DNA from 4 places in the Rhizobium sp. CFBP 13644 genome. Region 1 is predicted to be linked to each of the others. Evidence: predicted binding sites of a transcription regulator. Region 1 holds the regulator's gene; each other region holds the start of a gene.
What was found. The regulator LexA, encoded in region 1, represses DNA repair genes until DNA is damaged. The targets are predictions, from matches to a motif close to TGTTCNNNNTGTGTTCNG.
Positions count from the first base shown of each region.

Region 2: a site for LexA is predicted at 1,017-1,034, ahead of IFT53_RS06360 (dehydrogenase). Genes of this name have one in related genera too.
Region 3: a site for LexA is predicted at 1,399-1,416, ahead of IFT53_RS12200 (ATP-dependent helicase). Genes of this name have one in related genera too.
Region 4: a site for LexA is predicted at 1,067-1,084, ahead of IFT53_RS21055 (ImuA family protein). Genes of this name have one in related genera too.

Region 1 is NZ_JACYVF010000008.1:51,002-53,207, forward strand. It holds gene kdsA (3-deoxy-8-phosphooctulonate synthase) at 1-316, opposite strand, end outside; gene lexA (transcriptional repressor LexA) at 560-1,282, shown strand; gene IFT53_RS18320 (glutathione S-transferase family protein) at 1,629-2,206, shown strand, end outside.
Region 2 is NZ_JACYVF010000002.1:260,483-262,688, reverse strand. It holds gene IFT53_RS06365 (glycosyltransferase family 4 protein) at 1-906, shown strand, start outside; gene IFT53_RS06360 (dehydrogenase) at 1,109-1,354, shown strand; gene IFT53_RS06355 (FAD-dependent monooxygenase) at 1,702-2,206, opposite strand, start outside.
Region 3 is NZ_JACYVF010000003.1:592,299-594,504, reverse strand. It holds gene IFT53_RS12200 (ATP-dependent helicase) at 1-1,358, opposite strand, end outside; gene IFT53_RS12195 (LysR family transcriptional regulator) at 1,522-2,206, opposite strand, start outside.
Region 4 is NZ_JACYVF010000011.1:15,660-17,865, forward strand. It holds gene IFT53_RS21050 (Y-family DNA polymerase) at 1-331, opposite strand, end outside; gene IFT53_RS21055 (ImuA family protein) at 252-1,004, opposite strand; gene IFT53_RS21060 (GAF domain-containing sensor histidine kinase) at 1,996-2,206, opposite strand, start outside.

The DNA of each region.
Region 1 (2,206 bases):
CGGTGTGAATGTCCGAAAGGACTGGAAATCCGAACTGCGCCTTCAATTCTGCGAAAACTTCAAGCGCCTTGTCGATGCCAATGCCGCGCTGGCCCGAAAGCGAGGTGCGATTGGCCTTGTCGTAGGATGATTTGTAAACCAGACCGATTCCCAGCTTGCCGCAGAGTTCGGCCAGCGTTTCGGCAATCATGAAAGCATGGTCGCGGCTTTCCATCTGACACGGACCGGCAATCAGGGAAAATCGTTCGGTGTTCGAGAAAGAGACCGCTCCAGCACCCTCGCCGGCAATGACCTTCAGATTGTTCGTCGCACTCATGGTTTTCCCTTGGAACAAATGAAACAGTGCACGGGCATCGCGCCCGATCTTAGCAACGCATGTAGCAGTAAGCCGACAGCGAGTCACGGTATAGGAACCGTATTCGGCGGGATTGTGGGCATCGCTGAAACTCGTTTGTACTTTCACTGAGTTTTAAGGGATTGCAGAACACATATGGAACAGATAGTGTTCGTTCTGTATTTGTTTCCCGAATCTCCGCCTCGAATCGTCAAGGGTCTCTTCATGCTCACGCGCAAACAGCAGGAACTGCTTCTATTCATTCATGAGAGAATGAAAGAGTCCGGCGTGCCACCATCTTTCGATGAAATGAAGGATGCACTCGAGCTTGCCTCAAAGTCAGGCATCCATCGGTTGATCACAGCCTTGGAGGAGCGTGGTTTCATTCGCCGGCTACCGAACAGAGCGCGTGCGCTTGAGGTTATCAAGCTTCCCGAATCATATTCGCCCCCAGAAAAGCCACAGCGCGGCTTCACGCCAAGCGTTATTGAAGGCAGTCTCGGCAAAACAGCAGCTGTTGAGCAACGGCCTCAGCCATCGTCTTCCAACAGCAGAAATTCCGAATCAGTCAGTGTACCGGTCATGGGACGCATTGCAGCGGGCGTGCCAATCTCCGCCATTCAGAACAACACTCATGATGTGGTCGTGCCGATGGATATGCTGGGTGCGGGTGAGCATTACGCGCTTGAGGTTAAAGGCGATTCGATGATCGAAGCCGGTATATTTGACGGCGATACCGTCATTATCAAGGATACCAGCACCGCAAATCCCGGTGATATCATCGTGGCTCTGGTGGACGAAGAGGAGGCAACGCTTAAGCGCTTCCGTCGCAACGGCGCGTCTATCGCACTTGAAGCTGCGAACCCTGCTTATGAAACCCGCATATTTGGACCCGACAGGGTCAAGATTCAGGGAAAGCTAGTTGGTCTGATCAGGCGTTATCACTGACCAGCCTGACAGGCTCTTGCCTCGCTTTTCAGGCGCAGTCTTAACTCTGTTGACGCTCGCGGGACCTCAAGTCACAGCGCGGTGATAGAATTGGTTAGCCGGGTATCGACTCCATTACGATTGTGTGATTTTGAGTGAATTTTCCGTTATGTCGGCAGATACTTATGGCATGGAAATGCGCCGTTGCGTTTGAAGGCGGTGCTTGTGACCCGGCATTGATCGCCACGTTGGTGACGGCCATCAAATAATTTGAATGATGCCATCGCTGTGGATGGCTTTATGCAAGAAATTCTCTCGTTTACTGATAGTTTTCTCTTTTTGATCGCTGCCTTCTGGAGCGCCGCCCATGTATCAACTTTTCATCGCCAACAAGAATTACTCGTCTTGGTCGCTGCGCATCTGGGTGCTGATGCGCACGCTCGGAATTGGATTTTCCGAGCGATTCATGCGTTTCGATGACAAGGACCATGCGTTTTCGGAGTTTTCACCGACATCGAAAGTTCCCTGCCTGGTGGATGTTGATCTGACAGTATGGGAATCGCTAGCCATCACCGAATATCTTGCGGAAAAGCATGATGGCGTATGGGCAGCGGATGCAAAGGCGCGGGCCTGGTCTCGCTCTGCCGCTGCGGAAATGCATGCCGGCTTTTCGACATTGCGCAACAACCATCCGATGAGCGTTGGTCTTCGGATACGGCCGTCATCCATATCGGACGCATTGCAGAGAGATATTTCCCGGATCGACGTCTTGTGGCAGCAGGGGCTAAAAGCCCACGGCGGTCCATTCCTCGCGGGTGCTGAGTTCACAGCCGTTGATGCCTTTTTCTGCCCGGTTGCGTTTCGGTTTCAGACCTACGGAACGGCGCTGTCTCCAGCATCGAAGCACTATATGGATCACCTCCTCTCCCTACCGGCAATGCAGGA
Region 2 (2,206 bases), on a different contig from region 1:
TCGAGCTTCACCCCAATGCTGAAAGCAGCCTCGGAAACCCGCACGCAGGTCATCTGGGACCTGCTGCATTATGGCTGGCCTGACGACATAGACATCTGGTCGCCGGAATTCGTCAGCCGCTTCGCGCAATTTGCCGCAGCCGCAGCAAGGGTGGTGAAGGAACAGACAGACGCGATCCCCTTTTACTCACCCGTCAATGAAATCTCGTTCTTCTCATGGGGCGGAGGCGATGCGGCCTATCTCAACCCCTTTGCCCGTGGCCGTGGCTTCGAGTTGAAAGTGCAACTGGCCAGAGCTTCCATTGCCGCCATGGATGCGATTCTGGCCGTGGAGCCAAGAGCGCGCTTCGTGCATTGTGACCCCGTCATCAATGTCATCACCGATCCCTCCCGACCGTGGGAGCGGGGCGTGGCCGAAGGCCATCGTCAATCGCAATTCCAGGGCTGGGATCTTCTCTCCGGGCGCATGTGGCCGCAGATCGGCGGTGCGGACAAGTATCTCGATATTGTCGGCGTCAACTATTACCACAACAACCAATGGATCCACGGCGGCCCACCCATCGATATGGACCATCCACTTTACAAGCCCTTCAGAACCATTCTGGTGGATACCTACGCCCGCTACGGCAAACCCATCTTCGTCGCGGAAACCGGCATTGAGGGTAACAGGCGTGCAAGCTGGATCACCTACATCCACCAGGAAGTGACCGCCGCCATGGAAAAAGGCGTGCCCGTTGAGGGAATATGTCTCTATCCCATCCTCAACCACCCCGGCTGGGATGATGACCGTCCTTGCGAGAACGGCCTGCTGGAAACCAGCTTTGAGAATGGGAAGCGCACTGCCCACGCACCTTTGGCAAAGGCGCTGCAATATCTTGCACCACTATCACGCAGTGCTGCGGAATAAGTATTCAAGGCTCCAGCCCCACCTTTGGTCGTGTCACACCCTGAGTGACACGACCGCTCAATCCTGCTCCACAAAAATCATCTCAACTGCGCCTTGACTCCATTAGCAATGAGAACATAATAAGAACACAGCTGGCACGGGGGCGCGTGCTTTCCGAAAAGACATTGCGGCAAGAAGGCTCTGAAACATGGAGATCGAGAACATGCGCCCACAATTTGAAACACCGGAAGCTGACCCGGTCGAACACGTCATAGCATGGCACGACGGGGATGAGCGCGAAGCGATCAAGACGCTGCTGGATGATATCAAGCATCTGCGCCACCAACTCGCCCTCGCCGCCGCCGCCATGGGCCACGGATTTACGCGAGGGTGGTTTCCCAGTGAGGCCAGAGAGATCGATGAAGTGGGTGTCTCTGGCGAAGGACGCTGCGAAAAAGCTGCCTCATAGGGGTGGCCGGCGTATCCAGAGCGGATGAGGACGGTTCTATCGTTTTGCGGGGAGGATAATGCTGAATGCCAGCAGCTTACTGACCGCTGTTTTCCTTGTCTTTTTTTGCCTGATCATGGTGCCACTTGATGGCATAGAACATGCCTATACCAAGGACGAGAAGCTTAAGAGGCAAAAGGACTATGGGGAACCAATCAACCCAACTCGAATCCGACATCTGAATACTTTCAAAACATTACACGACATGATCTGTCATGCGCAGCGTTACATCAAAGTGGCTGCTTCAACAACTTGTCGTATTGACGCAGCCCTCTCCGGGTTTCGGGCTCGAATGCCAGCCGGACGTGTCAGTCTATCGCCAATGCGGGCGCTGCGAGCCGCTTGGAGGTAAACCTGATGAACGGCCGCGATAGCATGATCGGCAGAAGCAATGACTGCATGAAAATGCCGAAACGGCTGCGAGGCACATAGTGGCCGCCGATCTTGCGCGACACCGCCTGCATCCGCGTTACCAGCGGCCTCATTCGGGCTTCATAGCTATTGAGTGCATCAACATGCCCCTTCTCGGCAAGTTCCGCAGCAAGAATGTAGGCTCCAGCCATGGCGGTGGACGTACCCTGCCCCGCCAGAAAGGTGAGACACCAGGCGGAATCGCCCAGAAGTGCGATGCGGCCCTCAGACCATTTCGGCATTTCGATCTGGGACACGGTGTCGAAAAAAGACCGGTCCCAGTCGATTGCACTCTTGAGGGCGGATGCGACAGGCTCCGGCCAGTGGCCAAACGTCTGTTGCAGCACTGCACGGCGCTCATCGGGATTGAGCCGGTCCGTACGCTCATCGCGCCAGCAGAAA
Region 3 (2,206 bases), on a different contig from region 1:
GTGGCGATCGTGTCTAGAATGGTGCCGGCTTTCTTGGGGCCGATGCCTGGCAGCATTTGCAGGAGCCGGAAACCGGCCACTCGGTCACGCGGGTTCTGGGCGAAACGCAGCACCGCCAGCATGTCCTTCACATGGGCACTGTCGAGAAATTTCAATCCGCCGAACTTCACGAAGGGAATGTTTCTGCGCGTCAGTTCGACTTCGAGCGTGCCGCTGTGGCTGGATGTGCGAAACAAGACGGCCTGCTGTTTCAACGTCATCCCGGTTTCGCGGTTTGCCAGCACCTGCTCGACAATGAAATTCGCCTGTTCGGTCTCATCCTTGACGGTCACGAGTTTGGGTCGCTCAAGCGATTCCCGTTCGGTCCACAGGTTCTTGGTGAAACGCTCCCGCGCCAGTTCGATCACGCCATTGGCTGCTGCGAGGATAGGCTGGGTCGAACGGTAGTTCCGGTCCAACGTGATAACGTCTGCCGCCGGACTGAAGGACGCCGGGAAGTCCAGAATGTTGCGAACCGTCGCGGCCCGGAACGAATAGATTGATTGCGCATCATCACCGACAACGGTCAGTCCCCGCCCACCCGGCTTGAGCGCCATGAGGACGGACGCCTGCAGCTTGTTCGTATCCTGATATTCGTCGACCATGACATGGTCGAAGCGATTGCCAATATCGTTGGCGAGATCGGGATCGCTGACCATTTGCGCCCAATAAAGCAGGAGATCGTCATAATCGAGCACGTTCTGCGCCTGCTTTGCCTCCACATAAGCTCCGAACAATTCCTTCAACTGTTCTTCCCATGTGGCGACCCATGGATAGTGCTGGCGCAGGATTTCGTTTAACGGCGTTTCGGAGTTGACGGCCCGGGAATAAATCGCGAGACAGGTGCCCTTGGTGGGAAAGCGACTTTCCGTCTTGGAGAAGCCAAGCTCGTGCCGCACGAGGTTCATGAGGTCGGCGCTGTCCTCACGATCATGAATGGTGAAATCGAGGTTGAGACCGATCTGCTCGGCATACATCCTGAGCAGTCTCGCACCGATCCCATGAAACGTACCGGACCACGCAAGCGCGTCTGTGAGGATACCAGCATTGGCACCCAGCACATTACGGCAGATGCGCTCCACGCGACGAGCCATTTCCGAGGCGGCTCTGCGCGAAAAGGTCATCAGCAGAATGCGGCGCGGGTCCGCACCATTGACGATGAGGTGAGCCACACGATGCGCCAGCGTATTGGTTTTGCCAGAGCCAGCGCCAGCGATGATCAGCAGTGGCCCCGCCGTGTTGCCCTCCGCCAACCCGACGCCATGCTCGACAGCCCGGCGCTGTTGCTCGTTCAATTTTTCCAGATACGCAACTGCCATAAGAGCTCACTTGATGCCGAGAGTGAAGTTGGATAGCCTCACGAACAAATGCGGAACATATATGGTCGTTGGATGATTTGGAAGGTTGTTTTTTATATCTCTAAACAATCATCCATCTAGGGATGGTCTGCTTATACATAGCGGGCTCAAAGCGTGGCGCATTTCATGCCACCTTTAGAGCAGCGATCAGAGCCCTCAAAGCTGGTGGCGATTGCCTGCGGCTGGGGTGATACAGGAAAAAGCCAGGATAGCTTGGACACCAGTCCTCCAGAACCTGGATAAGGGTTCCCGCTGCGATCTCGTCAGCCACATCATGCTCATTGATGTAACCGAGCCCCGCGCCGGCACGAACGGCAGCCGCGGGCAGATCGCCATCATTGGCCACCAGGGGGCCGCTGGTGCGGATATTGATCTCTTTGCCGTCTTTCTCAAATTCCCAGGGGAGCAATCCGCCTGATGTCGTCAGTCGGTAGCCGATACAGGCATGACGTTCGAGGTCATATGGGGTCAACGGTGCAGGGTAGCGCTCGAAATAGCACGGCGTTCCAACCACCACCGTCCTTAAATCCGGGCCCACCTTCACCGCGACCATATCCTTGGCGACGGCCTCTCCCAGCCGAATGCCGGCATCGAAACCTGCGGCCACGATATCCCTCAGTCCATCATCGATATTCACCTCAATCCGCACATCCGGATTGGCCAGCAGAAACTCGGGCAGTTTTGGCAGAAGCACCATGCGGGATGCATAGGCGAAAGTGGTGATCCTGACCGTGCCGGACGGGTTGCCGCGCCACTCCGCCAATGCTTCCAGCCCGTTTTCAATATCGGCAAGCGCCGGGTTGAGTGAT
Region 4 (2,206 bases), on a different contig from region 1:
TGTCCAGCACAAGACCGTCCTTACCGTCGACGGCGACTATTGGGGAATAGTGCCCAAGCGCCCATAGCGCGATGCGTTCCAGCGCGGCGGCATCGGCGGCGGGATCTGCATCTATTAGCATCAGCCCTCGGAAGATCGCCTGAGCCTTCGCCGCGGCCATCCCGACGCGAACACCGATCTTTTGCGCCGCGACATCTGCCGACGACACCCAACGCTTCGATCCACTGTGCGCGATGACCGCGATCGGCTGATCATCCGGTATGGTGGGATCGTTTCGTCTGATCCTGTCCGTAGCCAGATCCGGCAGAAATATGGATACGACCCTTGCCATCACATGCTCCCACGCAGAACTCTTTGCACTCGCCCGCTCGGGACCTCATCAACTCAAGAAACCATCTAGGTCGCCCTACTCCCGGTACCGGAAGTTCTTCGGACGGCAGCACGCTCACCCGCCACCTCGTCGTTGATGCTGTCGGCTGCCCGAAGTCGTTGGCCTCGGTCTGCCTCCGCCAACGGCGCACTGCCAAGGCAATTGTCCCCGTTCGCTCGGCCACAAGTTGGAGCCGACGGCTCACGACCATTGGCAACCGCACCATCTCGCCGACGACCGCGCCACAGCCGCCGTAGGAAAGCGCTTCTTCCATGTTGGCAGCGACATCTTCTTCCTTGTCGCTCTCGACGAAGATGACCCTACGCGGATGCAGGCCTGCCTGAGCAAGAGCCGGAAAGAACAGATCGGGCCGCGTGAGGCACCAGACGATCGGCCCCTTCGTACGAGCAGCGATCCCGGCGGTAAAGAGAGCGGCCGCTGCGCCATCGACGGTTCCGGAACCACCACCCGCGAATTCATGGAGGGCTCCATGGGCCAGGCCCCCACCAGGAAGGATCGCGTCGATCTCCTCGACACCAAATGGAAGACAGCCTGTCTTCCTTGCGCCCTCCCCCTGAATGGAAGAGATGCGTTCGCGCAGATCAGCGAGCACTTGATCGCGAGCAGCCGACATTGGTCACGAATCCTTTCGAAATCGCAGTGGAAAGGTGCAACATCATGTCGCCAGAACTTGATTGTTCATCTTCTGTTCCCTATCGTCGGCGGCGTCAAGACACCTGAAAATCAGGAATCTACTCCTAGGATTAGCAAAGCCGAAGATTCATAGAGTTGAATCATGATGGTAGCGGAGATTCCGGCGCAGGCCTTCTGGCGTAAATATTTTTGGTACGCCAGCGCGGACATCGATGCGATGCCGGTCTGCCAGACCGGGTGACGCAGGGCAAATGGAAACGTGATGCCGAGAAGACGACCAAAGCCCGATAACGAAGGAGGACCGATGCTGAAGGATTGCCGTCTACCAGTGATCGAGATCGCATGTGCACCGTGTGGTCGTCGGGACCTACTAGAGCGAAAGGCACTGGTCGAACAGTTCGGTGCCGGGGTCAGCTTCTCACGATTGAGACGACGGCTGGCGATGGGGTGCGAGCGCCTTTGCCACCCAAATGGCGATCACTGCGGAACGCGGTTCCCCTGCCTGGAAGATGTCGGAGATCGCAATAGCGGCTGAGATGACGCGAATTGAAGGCCAAAGCGAGAAAGCAGTGGACAGGTTGGGCGCTCGTCTGGCGTTTCGTTGCCTGCGGCGAGAAATCGGAAAAACCGCTACATTCACCATCTCTGTCGTGTCCGATTGACACACCGCAATCTCGCAAATCTAACCAAAAACCATCGCGGAAGTTCCCGACACATCAGATGGTCTGGATATCGCTTATGATTTTCACGCGAAGGCAAGGCCATAACAGCCGCTTGCCGTGGACCGCAGTGAGAAGCAAGTCGACCGCGCCGTTTGGGTCCGACGCCTCGGCACGCCCTCTCCATTGTGAGTTCCTCCCGCTAGGCGTTGACCGACGACATGTTTCCAGAGTGCACTGCATGCCTGGACACATGCGCCTTGTGAGTCATCTGGATCGGCTGGTGCCGTCAAATCGATTGCCTTACCTAGCTCAAGGCGCAGAAGAAATTGGCATTCTGAAGGTAAAGCAGGTCTCGACCGAATCGGAATGAACGTCGATACACCCCCCGTGAGCTCGGGCGATCTGAGAAGCGATATATAGGCCAAGGCCGAGGCCCTGCGTACCCGATTTCCCCTCACCTCGTCTGAACGGCAGGAAGAGCTTGTCGATCTGAGATGCCTCGATGGGCTCGCCGCCATCG